Regions from separate parts of the Streptomyces sp. CA-179760 genome, predicted to be linked through region 3. Evidence: riboswitches for the same ligand, from Rfam matches in the RefSeq annotation. Region 3 holds a riboswitch; each other region holds the start of a gene.
What was found. Region 3 has a riboswitch for cyclic di-AMP ahead of ACQEV8_RS26115 (transglycosylase SLT domain-containing protein). Riboswitches for the same ligand answer to the same signal wherever they lie in the genome.

Region 1 (6,359 bases), 2.6 Mb from region 3:
GGTCGTAGTGGTCGTGGGAGATGACCACCACGTCGACCGGGCCGAGCGCGGCCAGCGGCAGGGGCGCCGGGTGCAGCCGCCTGGGTCCGGCGAAGGGGAACGGGGAGCAGCGCTCGCCCCACACCGGGTCGAACAGGACCCGCCGGCCGTCGACCTCCGCCAGCACGCTGGAGTGCCCCATCCAGGTCAGCCGCAGCCCCGTGGACGGGGGCCGGGCGATGTCGGCGAGGGTGGTGGAGTGCACCGGCACGGTGCCCTTCGGACTGCGGCGGGGGCGGGTCTCCTTGTCGAAGAAGACCTTCGCGAAGTCCAGGGTGGAGCCGGAGGGCCGGGTCCGCGCGGGGCCGCCGGGGTTCTGGAAGACCCCGTCCTTGAAGTGGGGCGATCTGCGGATGCGCGCCATGCGCTCACCGCGCGGATCCGCGCCGAACGCCCCGGGCCGCAGCGCGCGGAGCCCGGTGCTCAGGGGACGGAAACCGGCCACGGTACCTCCAGGTGGAGTCGGTCAGGCTTTCCATTATGGTCGGCCCCTCCCGACAACACCGGGGCACCGGGGTCTCTTCCGGGGCGATACTGACCGGAGATTCAGTAACCCCGAAGGAGCCCGCATGGCCGGCCCTCTGCTGTCCCTCACCTGGACCGACCACCTCACCGGTCACCAGGGCTTTCTGGTCGTCGACCGGCTGGTGCGCGGTGTCGCCAGCGGCGGTCTGCGGATGCGCCCGGGCTGCACCCTGGAGGAGGTCACCGGCCTGGCCCGCGGGATGACCATGAAGGAGGCGCTGCACTACGACCCCCGGAGCCGCTACGTCCCGCTGGGCGGCGCCAAGGGCGGCATCGACTGCGACCCCCGGGACCCTGAGGCCTACCCCTGCTCGTGCGCTACCTGCGCGCGATGCGGCCGTACATCGAGAGCTGCTGGACGACGGGCGAGGACCTCGGGCTCACCCAGGACCTGGTGGACCGGGCCGCCGCCGAGGCGGGGCTGGTCTCCTCCATACAGGCCGTGTATCCGCTGCTGGACGACGAGGCCGAGGCGCGGCTGCGGCTCGGGGACGCGTTCGCCGTCGAGGTGGACGGCCTCGGCCTCGACGAGCTGGTCGGCGGCTGCGGTGTGGCCGAGGCGGCTCTCACCGCCCTGGACCGGGCCGGGGTGCCGTACACGGGGACGAGGGTCGCCCTCCAGGGACTGGGCACCATGGGCGGGGCGACCGCCCGCTTCCTCACACGCGCGGGGCTTGAGGTCGTGGCCGTCGCGGACCTCAAGGGCACCATCGCCAACCCGGCGGGCCTGGACGTCGAGGCGCTGCTCGCCGCGCGGGACGCCCACGGCACCGTGGACCGCTCCGCGCTGCGGCCCGGCGACCGCGAGTTGCCCGGCGACGCGTGGCTGTCGGCCGACACGGACGTCCTGGTCCCCGCGGCCGTCTCGTACGCGATCGACTCCGGGAACCAGGAGCGGATCACCGCCCGCTGGGTCGTCGAGGCGGCCAACATGCCCGTACGACCGGAGGCGGAGTTGCTGCTGGCCGCGCGCGGGGTGACCGTACTGCCGGACGTGGTGGTCAACTCCGGGACGAACGCCTGGTGGTGGTGGACGCTCTTCGGGGACATCGGCGCCGACGCGGAGGAGGCGTTCGCCCACACCCGCGGCTCGATGCGGGCCCTCGTCGAGCGGATGCTGGCCCGGGCGCGGACCGACGGGACGACACCGCGGACGGCCGCCCACGCGATCGCGGCGGACCGGCTGCCGGTGATCGCGGAGCGCTTCGGCTGGTACCGCTGAGGGACGGCGAACCGGCCGAATCCACACGTCAAGAGGGTGCACGCGCATGTGTAGGGTGACGGCGTGACGAGGGTCCGGTTGAGCGTGGCGGAACGGCGCGGTGATCTGCTGCGGGCCGCCGTCGAGCAGATCGAGGCGCGGGGCGTGACGGCGGTCAGGATCGCCGACATCGCCTCGGTGCTCGGTGTGAGCAACGCGCTGGTCCTCTATCACTTCTCGACGAAGGAACAGCTGGTGGCCGCCGCGTTCCGGCACGCGGCGGAGGGCGACCTCGCACATCTGCGCAAGCTGCTGGGCCGCCGGACGTCCGCGCTGCGCCGGCTGCGGTCGGCCGTACGGTGGTACGCCCCGACGGGCCAGGCCAAGGGCTGGCGGCTGTGGATCGAGGGCTGGGCGGCGGCGCTGCGCGAGCCCGCGCTGCGGGAGGTCGCCCAGGACCTCGACCGGCAGTGGAAGGCGGCCATCGCCGAGGTCATCGCGGAGGGCGTGGCGGCCGGCGAGTTCCACTGCCCCGACCCGCACGGCACGGCCCTGCGCCTCACCGCCCTGCTCGACGGACTCGCCGTCCAGCTGACGTCCTACGAGGGTGCGGTGCCGCGGGCGCGGGAGTGGGTGGAGGACGCGCTGTCCCGGGAACTGGGCTTGGAGTCAGCGGCCCTGCCGTGAGCCCGTCGCCCCCGGGCACCCCCACCCCGGCCGCACTCACGCCACCGAATCGATCCGCATCCTGATGTCCGCCGGTGACAGCGCGCCCTTGGCCGTCACGTGGTCACCCGACGACTCCCCGCGCAGTCGGCGTCCGATCCACGGCACCAGGAACTCGCGTGCCCAGTGGACGTTGTCCCGCCGGATGTCGAGAGTGCCGCGGGGCGGCAGCGGGGGCCACTCCTGCTCGGGGTCGGCCGGTACCTCAAGCCCCAGCACCTGCCCCGCGCGGAGCGCCACGCGAGTGTGCCCGTCGGGTGACAGGTGCAGCCGGTCGGCGTCCCAAGCCCGGCGGTCCTGGACACTGCGCAGGGACCACAGGTCGAGCACCGGGCAGCCGTACCGGTCGGCGATGGCCCGGACATGCCCGTTGTACGTGGCGATCTTGCCGCGCAGATGCTTGAGCACGGGCACGCCACGGGTGTCGAACCCGGTCGTCACCATCACCGTGCCGGCCACCGCGGCCAGCTGGGCGATGGCACTCTCGAACCGCTCGGCCACCTCGTCCGGGTCGGTGCCGGGCCGGATGATGTCGTTGCCCCCGGCACAGAAGGAGACGAGGTCCGGGGCCATGTCGACGGCCCGCGGAAGCTGGTTCGCCACGATCTGGTCGAGGAGTTTTCCGCGTACGGCCAGGTTGGTGTACTGGAAGTCGCCTTCGGGCCTGCGGTCGGCGAGCAGCACGGCGAACCGGTCGGCCCAGCCGACGAACGCCCCCTCGGGGCCGGGATCGCCGACGCCCTCGGTGAAGCTGTCCCCCACCGCCACGTACGACCCGATCACTGCTCTGCTGTCACTCTTCGAATCGTCTGCCACAGCCGCTCATGATTCACCCTCGAATGTGACCTACGCGACCGTAGGAAGGGGTTGACGGGCGGTGATATAAGCCACTCCTAAAGTGTTCGCCAACTCCGGAATAGGCCACCCGTCAACGATGTTGCGGGGTCAGTCGCCAGACCCGGAAGCCCGTGATCCGGAAGTGGCTCCACACGGTCCGGAAGGCGAAGTGCCCGCTCGTGTACGGCTGCGGGTCGGTGTGGTCGAAGACGAGCCGCCCGTTGTTCCACCACCGCACCGTCGACCCGTCGGAGACGATCCGGACCCGGTTCGGCTCGCCCGGGACCAGCAGCGGCTCGGTGTAGTCGTGGATCAGAGGACGCACACCTGCCTGGCCCACGTAACGCCGCAGCCGGGTCGTGGTGTTGTAGTTGGCGCCGTACCCGGCGTAGTACGCCGTCAAGTGGTCGTACTCCTCCAGCGCCCCGCCACGCGGCGTCGCGAAGAGGTCCTCCGGGGAGCGGACGTCGGTCGCGTTCCAGAAGTTGTTGAGGTCCGAGACCCGGTCGTTGACCCCGCCCTCGGCGACGGGCGTCGCGGTGTACTCGATGACGTACGGCCCCTCGAGACGCCGTCTGAACCAGACGGTCGCCCCGCCGGGTACGTCGATCTCCAGCACGCCACGGGAAGCGGTGACGGTGCCGCCGTCCTGGAGTTCGGTCGCCCACTGGGCGAGACCGTGGCGGAAGCCGTCGTGGGCGATGAGGCGGCGGTGCCGGGGCGCGGCGGTCGCGCTCCCCGTCGGGGCGAGGGCCGCCAGCGCGGCTCCGGCGGCCAGGGCTCCGAACGTTCTGCGGGTGGTCGGCACGGGACACAGCTCCTTCAGAAAGCGCTTGCACTCACGACGGGATCACTGTGTCCCAACTGCCGCCCCCTGTCGATCCCTTGAGACGATCGACGGATGCGCACACACCGAAGGCCGGACCCGGGGATCGGGGTCCGGCCTTCGGCCGCGTGTCAGGCAGGTGGTCGTGCGATCGGTCAGCCCACGGAGACGCCGTGCGAACGCAGGTAGGCGACCGGGTCCACGTCCGAGCCGTAGTCCGGCGTGGTGCGGATCTCGAAGTGCAGGTGCGGTCCGGTCACATTGCCGGTCGCACCGGACAGACCGATCTGCTGCCCTGCCGTCACGGTCTGGCCGGCCGAGACGGAGAGCTGGGACAGGTGGGCGTACTGCGCGTACTTGCCGTCCTCGAGCTGGATGACGACCTGGTTGCCGTACGCGCCGCCCCAGCCGGCGGAGACGACCGTGCCGGCGCCGACGGCCTTGAGCGAGGTGCCGGTCGGGACGACGAAGTCGACACCGGTGTGGTAGCCGCTGGACCACATGCTTCCGGACATGTGGTACGGCGTACCGACGGAGGCGCCGTCCACCGGGAGGCTGAAGCCGGAGGCCTCGGCGGCCGGCTTCGCCGCGGCCGGCTTCGCGGCGGTGTCGGCCTTCGAGGACGACTCGGAGGCGGACGACTTCTCAGCCGACGCCTTCGGCTTCTCGGCCGCCTTGGGCGCGGACGACTGCGTCTTGGGCGCGCTCGCCGCCTTCTTGCCGATCGAGAGCTTCAGGCCCGGGTGGATCAGCGACGGGTCGGAGCCGACGGCGTCACGGTTGTCGCTGTAGAGCTTCTTCCAGCCGCCGCTGACGTGCTGGTCGCCGGCGATCTTCGCGAGATAGTCGCCGGCCTTCACGGTGTACGTGTGGGCGCCCGTGGCCTTCTCGGCGGCCTTCTTCCCGGCGGCCGGAGCGGACTGGACGGCCTTTTCCGGGGCCGACTGCGGGGTCGCGGCATGGGCGCCGGCGGCCCCCATGAGCGGAAGGGCGAGGGCGGCCCCACCGGTTCCGGCGACGGCTATGGAGCGGGTGAAACGCTGGGACTTCGGGCGGCGATGCTTACCCTTCGCGGGCATGGCGGATTCCTCTCCGGCGCCTGCGAGGTGAGCTGTCGGGTGCGGGCTGGAGATGCCCGGCCGCGCCGAAGTGCGGCTGTACCCCAAGCCGTTCCGGGAACCGGAACAGGCGTCTTACCTGTGGGTCCCCCGCTCCTGCCATACACGGGTGAGTGTGTGCGGGCTCCGGGCGGCGGCAGGATTAGGCGTCCGTCCGGATTGGTGTGGAACGTAAGCGACCGAGACGCAATGGGACAAGCTTGCGGTTGCCCGTGAGGACGTTTTTCTTGACGCGTCGGCACATTTCCCGTCACCGAGCGTGGATTCGCGATCTCTGTTTTTCCTCAATGCCCCTGAATAACGCAAGAATTACGTGAACATGATGACAACACATCGTCACGAATATGACGATGGTCACGCACCCCGACCTCATCTCCTTTACGATCGGGGCACGTTATACCGAAACACCTGAAAGGCCTTAAGTTCCCTAATCGCCAGATTCGGACAGAACGGCTACTTGCATCGAAGGCGGACGATCGTGGCGTCCAGGTCCCCGCGCAGACCGACCCGCAGTCCGTGATGGGCGAGTACGGCCCCTCGGTGAACTTCGCCCGTTTCGAGGCATTCGTACACCGCTGCCGGGGCGAGGCCCCGAAGCCGTAGAGCCGGAACGGGCTCGCCGTAGCGCTGCGCCTGGAGCCAGGCGAGGACGACGGTCTCGTCACCGAGGACGTACTGCACCGCGCTCAGGCCGCCCTCCGGGGGTCGCAGCCGGTACAGGTCGCCGCGCTGCACCACGGGCCGGATCTCCTTGTAGAGCCCGACCCACTCCCGCGCCTCGGCGAGCTCCTCCGGCGTCCATCGCGTGAGGTCGCCGCCCACCCCGAGCACTCCGGCCATGGCGCTGACGAACCGGAACCGCAGGGAACTGGCCCGCTGGTTGAGCATGGCGTTCGGGCTGTCGGTGACCCAGGCGGCCATGACCCGGGCCGGATGGATCTGGCTGAAGCCGTGCTGGATGGCGAGCCGGTCGAGCGGGTCCGTGTTGTCGGAGGTCCACACCTGGTCCGTGCGGCCCAGCACCCCGAGGTCGATGCGCCCGCCGCCCCCCGAGCAGGACTCGAAGGCCACCCCGGGGTGGGCCGCC
Region 2 (6,359 bases), 1.5 Mb from region 3:
ACGACGAGGCCCTTGCGGCGGGCCGTCACGGGCTCCACGGCGACGGTCGCCCGCATCTTGAACGTGCCGCGGCCCGTCTCGTACGCGTCCCGGATGCCGGGCAGTCCGACGATGCGGCCGCCGGTGGGCAGGTCCGGGCCCGGGACGTGCTTCATCAGGGCGTCGAGATCCGCGTTCGGGTACCGGATCAGGTGGCGGGCGGCCGAGATGACCTCGCGCAGATTGTGCGGCGGCATGTTCGTGGCCATGCCGACCGCGATGCCCGAGGCGCCGTTGACCAGGAGGTTCGGGAAGGCGGCGGGCAGGGCCACCGGCTCCTGCTCCTGGCCGTCGTAGTTGGGGTTGAAGTCGACGGTGTCCTCGTCGATGGAGTCCGTCATCAGGCTCGTCGCCTCGGCCATCCGGCACTCGGTGTACCGCATGGCGGCCGGCGGGTCGTCGTTGCCCAGCGAGCCGAAGTTGCCGTGGCCGTCGACCAGGGGGACGCGCATCGAGAAGGGCTGGGCCATGCGCACGAGGGCGTCGTAGATCGACGCGTCGCCGTGCGGGTGCAGCTTACCCATCACCTCGCCGACGACCCGGGCGCACTTGACGTACCCGCGCTCGGGACGCAGGCCCATCTCGCTCATCTGGTAGACGATGCGGCGGTGCACCGGCTTGAGGCCGTCGCGTGCGTCCGGCAGGGCGCGGGAGTAGATGACCGAGTACGCGTACTCGAGGAAGGAGCCCTGCATCTCGTCGACGACGTCGATGTCGAGGATCCTCTCCTCGTACGAGTCCTCGGGCGGCGGGGTCTTCGTGCTGCGGCGGGCCATCGCTGCCGGCTCCTCCTGTTTGCTGGTCGCTCGCCTGCGGGGCGTTCATTCGGCCCTTCGGCTCGCTCTTGCCTCTGCGATCCGGATCTGACGCCGACCATTGTGGACCGCCGCACTGACAACCGGGACCAGGACCCGGTCTCTGACGTCCGTCACGCCGTCCGGGCCGGCACAGCGGGTCACTCGATCTCGCTCTCCGCGTACGCGGCCGGGAACTTCACCAGCGCTCCGCACGCTTGCATACAGTGGCAGGACCGGCAGGAATCCGCGGTCGGAACGACCGCACCGCGATCGAAGGGACGTACATGCCCATGGGTCACACGGCCACAGCCCAGGCAGGCTCCGGGGGCCTGACAGCGACCGAGCACCGCCTGGCCAACGGCCTGCGCGTGGTGCTCTCCGAGGACCACCTGACCCCGGTCGCGGCGGTGTGCCTCTGGTACGACGTCGGCTCGCGCCACGAAGTCAAGGGGCGTACCGGCCTGGCTCACCTTTTCGAGCATCTGATGTTCCAGGGCTCCGCCCAGGTGAAGGGCAACGGCCACTTCGAGTTCGTCCAGGGCGCGGGCGGCTCGCTGAACGGCACCACCAGCTTCGAGCGCACCAACTATTTCGAGACCATGCCCACCCACCAGCTGGAGCTCGCCCTCTGGCTGGAGGCCGACCGCATGGGCTCCCTGCTGACCGCCCTCGACGACGAGTCGATGGAGAACCAGCGCGACGTCGTCAAGAACGAGCGCCGCCAGCGCTACGACAACGTGCCCTACGGCACCGCCTTCGAGAAGCTGACCGCCCTCGCCTACCCGGAGGGCCACCCCTACCACCACACCCCGATCGGCTCGATGGCCGACCTGGACGCGGCGACCCTGGAGGACGCGCGCGCGTTCTTCCGGACCTACTACGCGCCGAACAACGCCGTGCTCTCCGTGGTCGGCGACATCGACCCGGAGCAGACCCTGGCCTGGATCGAGAAGTACTTCGGCTCCATCCCCGGCCACGACGGCAAGCACCCGCCCCGGGACGGCTCGCTGCCGGAGACCATCGGCGAGCAGCTGCGCGAGGTCGTCGAGGAGGAGGTCCCGGCGCGCGCCCTGATGGCCGCCTACCGGCTGCCGCACGACGGCACACGCGCGTGCGACGCGGCCGACCTGGCCCTCACCGTCCTCGGCGGCGGCGAGTCCTCTCGTCTCTACAACCGCCTCGTACGACGGGACCGTACGGCCGTGGCCGCCGGCTTCGGCCTGCTGCGGCTCGCCGGGGCACCCTCCCTGGGCTGGCTGGACGTGAAGACGTCCGGTGACGTGGAGGTGCCGGTCATCGAGACCGCCATCGACGAGGAGCTCGCCCGGTTCGCCGAGGAGGGCCCCACGGCCGAGGAGATGGAGCGCGCCCAGGCCCAGTTGGAGCGCGAGTGGCTGGACCGGCTCGGCACGGTCTCCGGACGGGCCGACGAACTGTGCCGGTACGCCGTGCTGTTCGGCGACCCGCAGCTCGCCCTGACCGCCGTGCAGCGCGTCCTGGAGGTCACGGCGGAGGAGGTCAAGGAGGTCGCCAAGGCCCGTCTGCGGCCCGACAACCGCGCGGTGCTCGTCTACGAGCCCGTCGCCGACGAGACCGGCGAGGACGCCGACAGCATCGAGGACACCGCGGCCGCGGCCACGGACGAGAACGAGGAGGCGGCCAAGTGACCGAGCTCGCCACGATGGACTTCCACCCGCAGCCGCAGGCGGGCGACGCCAAGCCGTGGGCCTTCCCGGCCCCCGAGCGCGGCACGCTCGACAACGGCCTCACGGTGCTGCGCTGCCACCGCCCCGGCCAGCAGGTCGTCGCCGTGGAGGTGCTGCTGGACGCCCCCCTGGACGCCGAGCCGGCCGGCCTCGACGGGGTCGCCACGATCATGGCCCGGGCCTTCTCCGAGGGCACCGACAAGCACTCCGCCGAGGACTTCGCCGCCGAGCTGGAGCGTGCCGGCGCCACCCTCGACGCGCACGCCGACCACCCGGGCGTCCGGCTGAGCCTGGAGGTGCCGGCCTCCCGGCTCGCCAAGGGACTCCACCTGATCGCTGACGCCCTCAGGGCGCCCGCGTTCGCGGACAGCGAGGTCGAGCGGCTGGTCAACAACCGCCTCGACGAGATCCCGCACGAGCTGGCCAACCCCGCCCGCCGTGCCGCCAAGGAGCTCTCCAAGGAGCTGTTCCCGGCGGGCTCGCGCATGTCGCGGCCCCGGCAGGGCACCGAGGAGACGGTCGCCGCGATCGACTCCGCGGCCGTACGCGGCTACTACGAGAAGCACGTCCGCCCCGCGACGGCCACCGCCGTGGTCGTCGGCGACCTCACCGGCATCGACCTCGACGCGCTGCTCGGCGACACGCTGGGCGCCTGGACCGGCTCCTCGGCCGAGCCGCGGCCGGTGCCGCCGGTGACCGCCGACGACACGGGCCGGGTCGTCATCGTGGACCGTCCGGGCGCCGTCCAGACGCAGCTGCTGATCGGCCGGATCGGCTCGGACCGGCACGACCGCGTCTGGCCCGCCCAGGTGCTCGGCACGTACTGCCTCGGTGGCACCCTCACCTCCCGCCTGGACCGCGTCCTGCGCGAGGAGAAGGGCTACACCTACGGCGTGCGGGCGTTCGCCCAGGTCCTCAGGTCCGCCCCGGACGGGACCGGTGCCGCGATGCTCGCCATCAGCGGCTCCGTGGACACCCCCAACACCGGCCCCGCGCTCGATGACCTCTGGACGGTGCTGCGCACCCTCGCCGCCGAGGGGCTGACCGACGCCGAGCGGGACGTCGCCGTGCAGAACCTGGTCGGCGTGGCGCCGCTGAAGTACGAGACGGCGGCGGCCGTCGCGAGCACGCTGGCGGACCAGGTCGAGCAGCACCTGCCCGACGACTTCCAGGCCGCGCTGTACCGGCAACTCGCCGCGACCGGCACGGTGGAGGCCACCGCGGCGGCCGTCAGCGCCTTCCCGGGGACCGTCTGGTGACCGTCCTCGTCGGTGACGCGGCGCAGATCAAGGGCCCCGTGGAGGCCCTCGGCATCGGCGAAGTCGCCGTCGTCGCCGCCGAGTAGCGGGAGGAGAGCGGCGCGCGCGTAGGGGCCCTGGTTGTCTTCTAAGGCACCAGGGCTCCTTTATGCCCGAATTGGGGCGGGAGTTTCCCGTCTGCCCTGTGGGATGCGCTACAAAAACCGGGATTCGTTTGGGAATTGAAAGTGGCGCCGCTTAGCGTCGTCCGGGCTGTTCGTCAGGCAGTGCGCCGCACCCGCGGCACCGGACAGTCATCGCCGAGTCCCCGTACGGCGCGAGCCAGGGGAGCCGGGGACCCACGCAGTCCCTGGGGTGAATCGGACGCCCGCGCGAGTCGCGAGGGGGTCCGTAGGAGACCTTCCTGCTCCGAACCCGTCAGCTAACCCGGTAGGCGAGAGGGAAGGAAAGGACCAGCCACCACATGGCGTTCACGCGCGCCACCGGGAAGCACCGTCGTCCCAGCCGGATCCAGCGCCGCACGGCCCGCGCCGCGGGTGTCGCGGCCCTCGCCACCACCGGTGTCGTCGGCACCGTGGCCGCCCCGGCCTTCGCCGCGGAGCCCGCTGCCGAGCAGACGGGCCTCACCCCGGTCGTCACCATGGGCGACACCGTGGCCCAGAAGATCGACGCCCAGGCCGTCGCCCAGAAGCAGGCGGCCGAACAGGCCGCCGCCAAGAAGAAGGCCGAGGAGGCCGCCCGCGAGCGGGCCGCCGAGGTGGCCAAGGAGGCCAAGGAAGCGGCCGAGAAGGCCCGCGAGGCCAAGGAACGCGCCGCCCGCGAGGCCGAGCGCAAGCGTCTCAACACCTTCGTGTCGCCGATCTCCGGCTCGTACGTCTCCACCGGCTACAAGTCCGGCGGCGCCGTCTGGTCCTCCGGCAGTCACACCGGCGTCGACTTCCACGCCGCCAGCGGCACGGCCGTCCACTCGGTCGGCATGGGTGAGGTCGTCGAGGCCGGCTGGGGCGGTTCCTACGGCAACCAGGTCGTGATCAAGATGAACGACGGGACGTACACCCAGTACGGCCACCTGTCGTCCAGCAGCGTGTCGGTGGGCCAGAAGGTCACCCCCGGCCAGCAGATCGGCCTGTCCGGCGCGACCGGCAACGTGACCGGCCCGCATCTGCACTTCGAGGCCCGCACCGGCCCCGAGTACGGGTCCGACATCGACCCCGTCGCCTACCTCCGCTCGCACGGCGTGAACGTCTGAACATCTGAGGCGACTGTACTTCCCGAAAGCCCCGGCTCCCCGAGCCGGGGCTTTCGGCGTTCGTCACGGCCGACTGTCCAAAAAATATCCCTCATTTCCTGCTCGCCGTCGGAAATTCCGGCTCATTGCAATAGAGTCACGGAACACGCGTCACCAGTAGACGTTTCACGGGGATTAAGCGGAGGTCGGTATGCGTATTCCCGCGCACTCGGTGTGCACGGCCATCCGGGACGACATCGTCGCGGGTGTCTACGAGCGCGGCAGCCGGCTCACCGAGGAGCTCCTCGCGCGCCGCTACGGCGTCTCGCGCGTCCCTGTCCGGGAGGCCCTGCGCACCCTGGAGGCCGAGGGCTTCGTGGTCACCCGGCGGCACGCGGGCGCGTGTGTCGCCGAACCCACCGAGCAGGAGGCCGCCGACCTGCTGGAGATGCGCGTGCTGCTGGAGCCGCTGGGTGCCGCCCGCGCCGCCCAGCGCCGCACAGAGGCCCATCTGAAGGTGCTGCGCGGTCTGGTCAGGCTCGGCCAGGAGCGCGCCCGCCGGGGCAACAGCGACGACCTGCGCTCTCTGGGCGGCTGGTTCCACGAGACGCTGGCCCAGGCCTCGGGCAGCCCCGCGCTGACCTCGATGCTCACCCAGCTCCGGCACAAGATCGCCTGGATGTACGCCGTGGAGGCCCCGGCCGGACCTGTGGAGTGCTGGGCCGAGCACGGCGCGATCGTGGACGCGGTGGCGCGCGGGGACAGTGAGCGCGCGCGGGCGGTCACGGCGCTGCACACCGAGCGTGCGACGGGCGCGCACCGGCTGCGTTTCGGCTCCGCCGGGGAGCGCGCCGAGCGTGTGAGGAACTCGCAACATGCCGTAAACACGGCAAGCCTGCGGCATTAACACGGGAGCCGTATACAAAGAGCGGGAAATCGCGGGGGATTATTTCTGCTGCCCGCCGACTGTCCGCCGGCTGTTCGTCGACAGGAAATGCGCCGGAAAGGCGAAGAGCTCGCCCGAGGAATTCGGACGAGCTCTTCAGTGTGCGCCGGTTCGGGCGCGGGGAAATACTCAGACGGTCTCGGGCAGTTCCTCCAGGCCCTCGGAGACCAGCTTGGCCAGCCGGTCCAGGGCGGCGTCCGCGCCCTCGGCGTCGGAGGCGAGGACGATCTCCTCGCCGCCCTGGGCGCCCAGGCCGAGGACGGCCAGCATGGAGGCCGCGTTGACGGGCTTGCCGTCGGCCTTGGCGATCGTCACCGGGACGCCTGCGGCCGTGGCGGCTCGGACGAAGATGGAAGCGGGGCGGGCGTGGAGGCCCTCGGCCCA
Region 3 (6,359 bases):
GGACTCGCCGGCGATCGCGTCCCCCGCGACGACCCCGATCGCCATCGGCAGGAAGAACGGAAGGGTGGCGGCCAGGGCGGTGAAGACGAGGAACAGGCCGTTGTTGGTGATCTGCGAGATGAAGGCCGGCCCTCCGCCCCCGCCGCCTCCGGGCGACGAACCGTCGCCCGTCTCCATCTTGACGGCGATGCCCACCAGCACGGGCACGCCCGCCAGTACGGCCAGCAGCGCGAGGGTGCGCCAGCGCCGGAAGGTCGTGGTGAGTTCGCTGCGCAGCAGCCCGAAGGTCCACAGCGGGCTCACCGGGCGTACGGCCCCCGCGGTGTCAGCCTGCGACATCGAACCCCTCCCCTGTCAGCGCCACGAACGCGTCCTCCAGCGAGGCCCGTTCCACCGTGAAGCCCCGTACTCGCACCCCGGCCGTCACCAGCGCGGCGTTCACGTCGGCGAGGTCGCGGTCCGGCGGTTCGCCGGTCACCCTGTCGTCGATGACGACGACGTCGCCGACGCCCTGCTCCTTCAGCACGCGGGCCGCCTCCGCCGGGTCCGGCGTGGTCACCACGAGCCGGCCACGTGCCCCGGCGGACAGCTCCGCCACCGGACCCTGCGTGATCAGACGGCCCTGGGCCATCACGGCCGCGTGCGTGCAGACCTGCTCGATCTCGTCGAGCAGGTGGGAGGAGAGGAAGACGGTCGTGCCGTCCGAGGCCAGCTCCCGTATCAGGGTGCGGATCTCGCGCATGCCCTGCGGGTCGAGGCCGTTGGTCGGCTCGTCGAGCACGAGCAGCCGGCGCGGCTGGAGCAGGGCGGCCGCCAGGCCCAGGCGCTGTTTCATGCCCAGTGAGTACGCCTTGGCCTTCTTGCTCCCGGCGGCCGTCAGACCCACCCGGTCCAGGGCGGCGCCGACCCGGGCCCGCCGGGTGCGCGGATCGGCGGCCGGGTCGGCCGAGTCGTACCGGATGAGGTTGTCGCGGCCGGAGAGGAAGCCGTAGAGGGCCGGGCCCTCGATGAGGGCGCCGACGTGCGGCAGTACGGCGCGGGTGGCCCGGGGCATGGGCCGGCCGAGGACCCGCGCCGTGCCGGAGGTTGCCTCGATGAGGCCCATCAGCATGCGGATGGTGGTGGTCTTGCCGGAGCCGTTGGGGCCGAGGAAGCCGAAGACGCTGCCCGCCGGGACGGTCAGGTCGAGACCGTCGACGGCGAGCTGTCCGCCGCGGTAGCGCTTGGTGAGCGCGCGGGTGGCGATGACCGGTTCCCCGGTCTCCGCATCCGCATCCGTGCCGCTCGGCTCCGGCGCCCGCTCGGGCTCCGTGGCGGACGGTTCGCCCATCGGCTTCCTCGTTCTCTCTGCGTCCCGTGGTGGCAGGGGACCTACTTGCCGGCGTCGGCCGCCTTCACCAGTGCGTCCTTGGTGACCAGGCCGACGTAGACCTTGCCGTCGTCCGTGATCAGGGCGTTGACCAGACGGGTCGAGAAGACCGTGCCCGAGCCGAACTTGCCGGTGACCTTGTCGCCGAGCGAGCTCATGAAGCCGCCGAGGTCGCCGCCGGCCTCGCCGGAGGGCACGCCCTCGCCGCCGGTGTCGAAGGTGGCTATGGAGTTCCAGCCCTCGCCGATGGTCTTCATGCCGTCGAGGCCCTTGCCGAGGTCCTCCTCGGACTTCGGGAGGGACTTCGGGGCGTGCCGAGGGGCCTCCCCCTTGTCGAAGCCCTTGCCGAAGCCCTTCTCGATGCCCTTCTCGGAGCCCTTCTCGTGCGCCTTCTCCTCCGTGACCTTGGCTCCCTTCGGCGGGGTGAAGTCGAAGGTCGACGCGGCCGGCTTGGCGAAGCTGACCTGGGTGAAGCCGGCGTCGACGACGGCGGAGCCACCGCTCGCCGGGGTCAGCGTGAACTTCAGCGGTGTGCCCGTCTTCGCGTCCACGGCCACGGTGATCGCACCGACCGTCGAACCGGACTGCTTCGGCTTGATGAGCAGCTTGTAGGCGTCCCGGCCGGCGACCTGGGCGGTGCCGTCCACGGTCACGGAGGTCGTGTCGTCGGCGGCCTTGAGGGCCTCCTCGGCGAAGTCCTTCGGCGTGGCCGGCGGCTGCTGGTCCTTGCCGTTCGCCTTGCCGCTCTCGGAGGCCGTGCCGTGGTGGACCTCGTTCGACTTGCTGTCGTAGGCCCAGACGTCCTTGCCGTTGTGGATGATGCTGTACTCGGCGGCGTTCTCCAGCAGCGACAGCTTCTGCTTGTCCGGGCCGTCGGCCGCGACGCGCAGGGTGTGCGTACCGGAGGCCAGTTCGGTGAGCTTGGCCGTCGGGTCAGCCGAGGAGCCGCCCTCGCCCTGGCTCGCGGCCCCGGACATCAGGCTGCTCTCGAGACCGCCGAGGTCCGGCAGCCCGAGGTCCGTGCTGATCTTCACGGTGCCGGACAGCTGCTGGACGTCCGACTTCGCGATCTTCTCGATGAGCTGCTGTGCGGTGATCTTCGGGAGGTCGGGGTCACCGGAGTCGGCGAGCGCGGGGACCAGCCCGATCGTCGCGGCCGCCACCCCCATCACCGTGACCGGTACGACGTACCGCGCGGCCTTGCGCCGTCCGGAACGCTGCTCGTCGACCTCCCCGGCGGTCGTGCTGTCGTCGGATCCATACGGTGCCATGTGTGCCCTACCTCCGTGGTCGGCGGCGGCTGTCCGTGTCGTCCACGCACTCGTCCCTGAGCCGCCATTCTCACCCGAACAGGTGAGGAGTGGTGTTTTTCCGTGGTGTCCATCTGACCAAATCGGCCAGGGAAATACGTCAGACCCCGGACTCAACTCCACGTACTGCTGGGGTATGACACGGAGGAGTGGCTCCTCCCCCGACCCGTAGGGGACGGGGGCCACTTCGGGCGCCGCTTCGGGGCTAGCCCGCCCGGTGCACCACCGCGTCGCACAGCTCCACGAGGGCCGTCTTCGCGGCGCACTCGGGCAGGGGGGCCAGCGCCGATCGGGCGTCCTGGGCGTAGCGGACGGTGTCCTTCCGGGCCTGTTCCAGCGCCGGGTGGGCGCGCAGCAGGCGCAGGGCCTCGGCGTGCCGTTCGTCGTCGGTGAGGTCGGAGTCCAGCAGCTCGCACAGGGCGATGTCGTCCGCGAGGCCGAGCCGTGCCGCCCGCTCACGCAGCCGCAGCACCGGCATGGTGGGGATGCCCTCGCGCAGATCGGTGCCGGGCGTCTTGCCGGACTCGTGGGAGTCGGAGGCGATGTCCAGGACGTCGTCCGCGAGCTGGAAGGCGACGCCGAGCCGCTCGCCGTACTGGGTGAGGACGTCCACGGTCGTCTCGTCGGCGCCGGACATCATGGCGCCGAACCGGCACGACACCGCCACCAGCGAACCGGTCTTGCCGCCCAGCACGTCCAGGTAGTGCTCGACGGGGTCGCGGCCGTCCTGCGGTCCGGCCGTCTCCAGGATCTGCCCGGTCACCAGCCGTTCGAACGCCTCGGCCTGCACCCGCACGGCCTCCGGGCCGAGGTCGGCCAGGGTGTGCGAGGCGCGGGCGAAGAGGAAGTCGCCGGTGAGGACCGCGACGGAGTTGTCCCAGCGGGCGTTCGCGCTCGCCACCCCGCGGCGCACGGTCGCCTCGTCCATCACGTCGTCGTGGTACAGCGTGGCGAGGTGGGTCAGCTCCACGACGACGGCCGACGGCACGATCCCGGGCGCGTACCGGTCACCGAACTGGGCGGAGAGCATCACGAGCAGCGGACGGAACCGCTTGCCACCGGCCCGTACCAGGTGCTGGGCGGCCTCCGTGATGAAGGGCACCTCGCTCTTGGTGGCCTCGAACAAGCCTTCCTCGACAGCCGCCAACCCGGCCTGGACATCGGCTTCCAGAGCCTGGTCCCGCACGCTCAGCCCGAATGGCCCGACGTCGGTCACGAGGGGTCTCCTGTCTGCTGTGTCTGCCGGTGATTACGCGGATTGTCGATAGGTCGCTGCCATCACTCGAGTCAGCGTATCCGGTCACGTTTCGATCACCGCCAGCGCCCATGGTTACAGGCCGGGTGGTATCTGATCACGACCGTTATGTTTTCGATCGGGCCATAAGACCAGACATTTGTCGACTTACCAGCTGATAGTGAGATATTCACGATTTGCCATGACGATTGAGCAAATTACCTTTGACGGCAATTGCCCCACGGGCTTGTGATCAGTGAGTTGAGTCACGTTAACCCCTTTACCGCCCCACCCCGACATTGACCCGTACCGCCTTCAGCCGAACGCCAGTTGAGTCTTGGCTCTCGCAAAGGATCAAGCGGACCAAACACCCCCGACCAAGGTCAACCGCGCGATATGTGACTCCGGCGCTTGTTCCCGACATGTGCTCTCGCATACGTTCCCGGCCAGTCCGGCGGACGCCGAATCCTGCCGCCGCCCGGACCCCCACACGAACCGACTCACTCACGCAGGGCAGGAGCGGGGGACCCAGGTAAGTCGCCGGTCCGCACAGCGGCACGGCTCGGGGTGAAGCCGCGCACGGCAGTACACCGCCGTACGCGGCCGGGCACCTCCCGGCCCGAACCCGACAGCTCACCTCGCAGGCGCCGGAGAGGAATTTCGCCATGGCCGGACGAGGCAAGCACCGTCGCCCCAGAACCAACCCGCTCACCCGAGGTATCGCCATCGCCGGCACCGGCGGAGCGGCACTCACCCTCCCGCTCCTCGGCGCGACCCACGCGAGCGCCGTAGAGCCCCAGGCGGTCAAGCCCGCCAAGTCCCTCACGTACACCGTGACCAAGGGCGACTCGCTCTACCGCATCGCGGACAAGTACGACGTCTCGGGCGGCTGGAAGAAGCTCTACAAGGACAACCGCTCCGCCATCGGCGACAACCCGAAGCTGATCCACCCGGGCCTGAAGCTGAAGGTGTCGACGACCAAGGCGGCCGCCGCCCCGAAGAAGGCGACCAAGTCGTCCGCCCCGGCCAAGCCGGCCGGCGGCGTCGCCAAGGCCACCCAGGCCTCCGCGAAGACCTACGCGAACAACCTCGACGGGTGGATCCGCGAGGCGCTGGACGTCATGGCCCAGAAGGGCATTCCGGGGTCGTACGACGGCATCTACCGCAACGTCATGCGCGAGTCGTCCGGCAACCCGCAGGCGATCAACAACTGGGACTCGAACGCCGTCGCGGGCACCCCGTCCAAGGGCCTGCTCCAGACCATCGACCCGACCTTCCAGGCCTACCACGTGGACGGCACGTCGTGGGACCCGTACGACCCGGTCGCCAACATCACCGCGGCCTGCAACTACGCGGCCGACCGCTACGGCTCGATCGACAACGTCAACGGCCCGTACTGAGCCGTCCCGCCCAGGAGTCGCTCGAGGACGACGGCGATGCCGTCGTCCTCGTTCGACAGGGTGATCTCGTCGGCCACGGCCTTGAGTTCGGGATGGGCGTTCGCCATCGCGACGCCGTGGGCGGCCCAGTCGAACATCGGGATGTCGTTGGGCATGTCACCGAAGGCGATGGTGTCCGCCGGCCTCAGCCCCAGGTGCTCGGCGGCCAGCGCCAGGCCTGTCGCCTTGGTGACGCCGCACGGCTGGAGCTCGACCGTGCCGGGCCCCGACATCGTCACCGTCGCCAGTGAGCCGACCACCGAACGGGCCGTCGCCGCCAGCTCGTCGTCCGTCAGGCAGGGATGGCGCAGCAGCACCTTGCTGATCGGCTCGCCCCACAGGTCGTCGCGCCGCTCGACCCGTACGGCCGGCAGGGTCGGGTGCGGCATGAGATAGCCCGGCTCGATGAGCGTGAGCCCGTCGACCCCGTCCTGGTCGACCGCCGCGTACACCTGCCCCACCTCGGCCTCGATCTTGCCGAGCGCGGTCTCCGCCAGTTCCCGGTCCAGGGTGATGGACCACAGCAGCCGGTCCGCGCCGGCGTCGTACACCTGCGCGCCCTGCCCGCACACCGCGAGCCCCGTGCAGCGGAGGTCGTCGAGGAGCGGTCGCACACGCGGCGCCGGCCGGCCCGTCACCACGAGGTGCTGAGCACCGGTGTCCGCCACCCGCGCGAGTGCGGCGAGCGACCGGTCGGAGAGGGTGTCGTCGCCGCGCAGCAGCGTTCCGTCCAGGTCGGTGGCGATGAGTGAATATGCGATGGGTGCGGCCATGATCTGAGAATACGGACAGCGCGCCCCTTCGTTTCATCGCACAGTGGACACCGATTGCCCGGTTGAAGGCCTCTGCACCGGTTGGCAACAACATGGTCCGCTACCTACCGTCGAGGCCGTCTCGGGCGGTACCTTCCAAGTGTCCAGGGGGGACTTGATCGGGGGGTCAGGTTGAGCAGTGGGCGCATTCGCGTGGCTGGGCCCGGGGAGCTCGGCGAAGGGGAAAGGGAGCGC

Region 1: linked by a shared signal. The riboswitch ahead of ACQEV8_RS37610 (M23 family metallopeptidase) and the one ahead of ACQEV8_RS26115 (transglycosylase SLT domain-containing protein) in region 3 are both predicted to bind cyclic di-AMP.
Region 2: linked by a shared signal. The riboswitch ahead of ACQEV8_RS32830 (M23 family metallopeptidase) and the one ahead of ACQEV8_RS26115 (transglycosylase SLT domain-containing protein) in region 3 are both predicted to bind cyclic di-AMP.

What each region holds. Positions count from the first base shown of each region.
Region 1 covers NZ_JBNJLZ010000001.1:8,314,821-8,321,179, reverse strand. The annotation lists gene ACQEV8_RS37635 (MBL fold metallo-hydrolase) at 1-484, opposite strand, end outside; partial or broken gene ACQEV8_RS37630 (Glu/Leu/Phe/Val dehydrogenase dimerization domain-containing protein) at 609-1,786, shown strand; gene ACQEV8_RS37625 (TetR/AcrR family transcriptional regulator) at 1,850-2,452, shown strand; gene ACQEV8_RS37620 (SGNH/GDSL hydrolase family protein) at 2,489-3,274, opposite strand; gene ACQEV8_RS37615 (DUF6250 domain-containing protein) at 3,420-4,136, opposite strand; gene ACQEV8_RS37610 (M23 family metallopeptidase) at 4,310-5,233, opposite strand; cyclic di-AMP (ydaO/yuaA leader) riboswitch at 5,238-5,394, opposite strand; gene ACQEV8_RS37605 (alpha-galactosidase) at 5,726-6,359, opposite strand, start outside.
Region 2 covers NZ_JBNJLZ010000001.1:7,206,550-7,212,908, forward strand. The annotation lists gene ACQEV8_RS32815 (DNA gyrase/topoisomerase IV subunit A) at 1-815, opposite strand, end outside; gene ACQEV8_RS32820 (M16 family metallopeptidase) at 1,127-2,503, shown strand; partial or broken gene ACQEV8_RS32825 (M16 family metallopeptidase) at 2,500-3,887, shown strand; cyclic di-AMP (ydaO/yuaA leader) riboswitch at 4,089-4,252, shown strand; gene ACQEV8_RS32830 (M23 family metallopeptidase) at 4,265-5,050, shown strand; gene ACQEV8_RS32835 (GntR family transcriptional regulator) at 5,241-5,936, shown strand; gene ACQEV8_RS32840 (HPr family phosphocarrier protein) at 6,105-6,359, opposite strand, start outside.
Region 3 covers NZ_JBNJLZ010000001.1:5,739,425-5,745,783, reverse strand. The annotation lists gene ACQEV8_RS26135 (ABC transporter permease) at 1-339, opposite strand, end outside; gene ACQEV8_RS26130 (ATP-binding cassette domain-containing protein) at 326-1,330, opposite strand; gene ACQEV8_RS26125 (LolA family protein) at 1,372-2,640, opposite strand; gene ACQEV8_RS26120 (polyprenyl synthetase family protein) at 2,885-3,895, opposite strand; cyclic di-AMP (ydaO/yuaA leader) riboswitch at 4,405-4,575, shown strand; gene ACQEV8_RS26115 (transglycosylase SLT domain-containing protein) at 4,579-5,313, shown strand; gene ACQEV8_RS26110 (HAD family hydrolase) at 5,277-6,125, opposite strand; gene ACQEV8_RS26105 (GNAT family N-acetyltransferase) at 6,312-6,359, shown strand, end outside.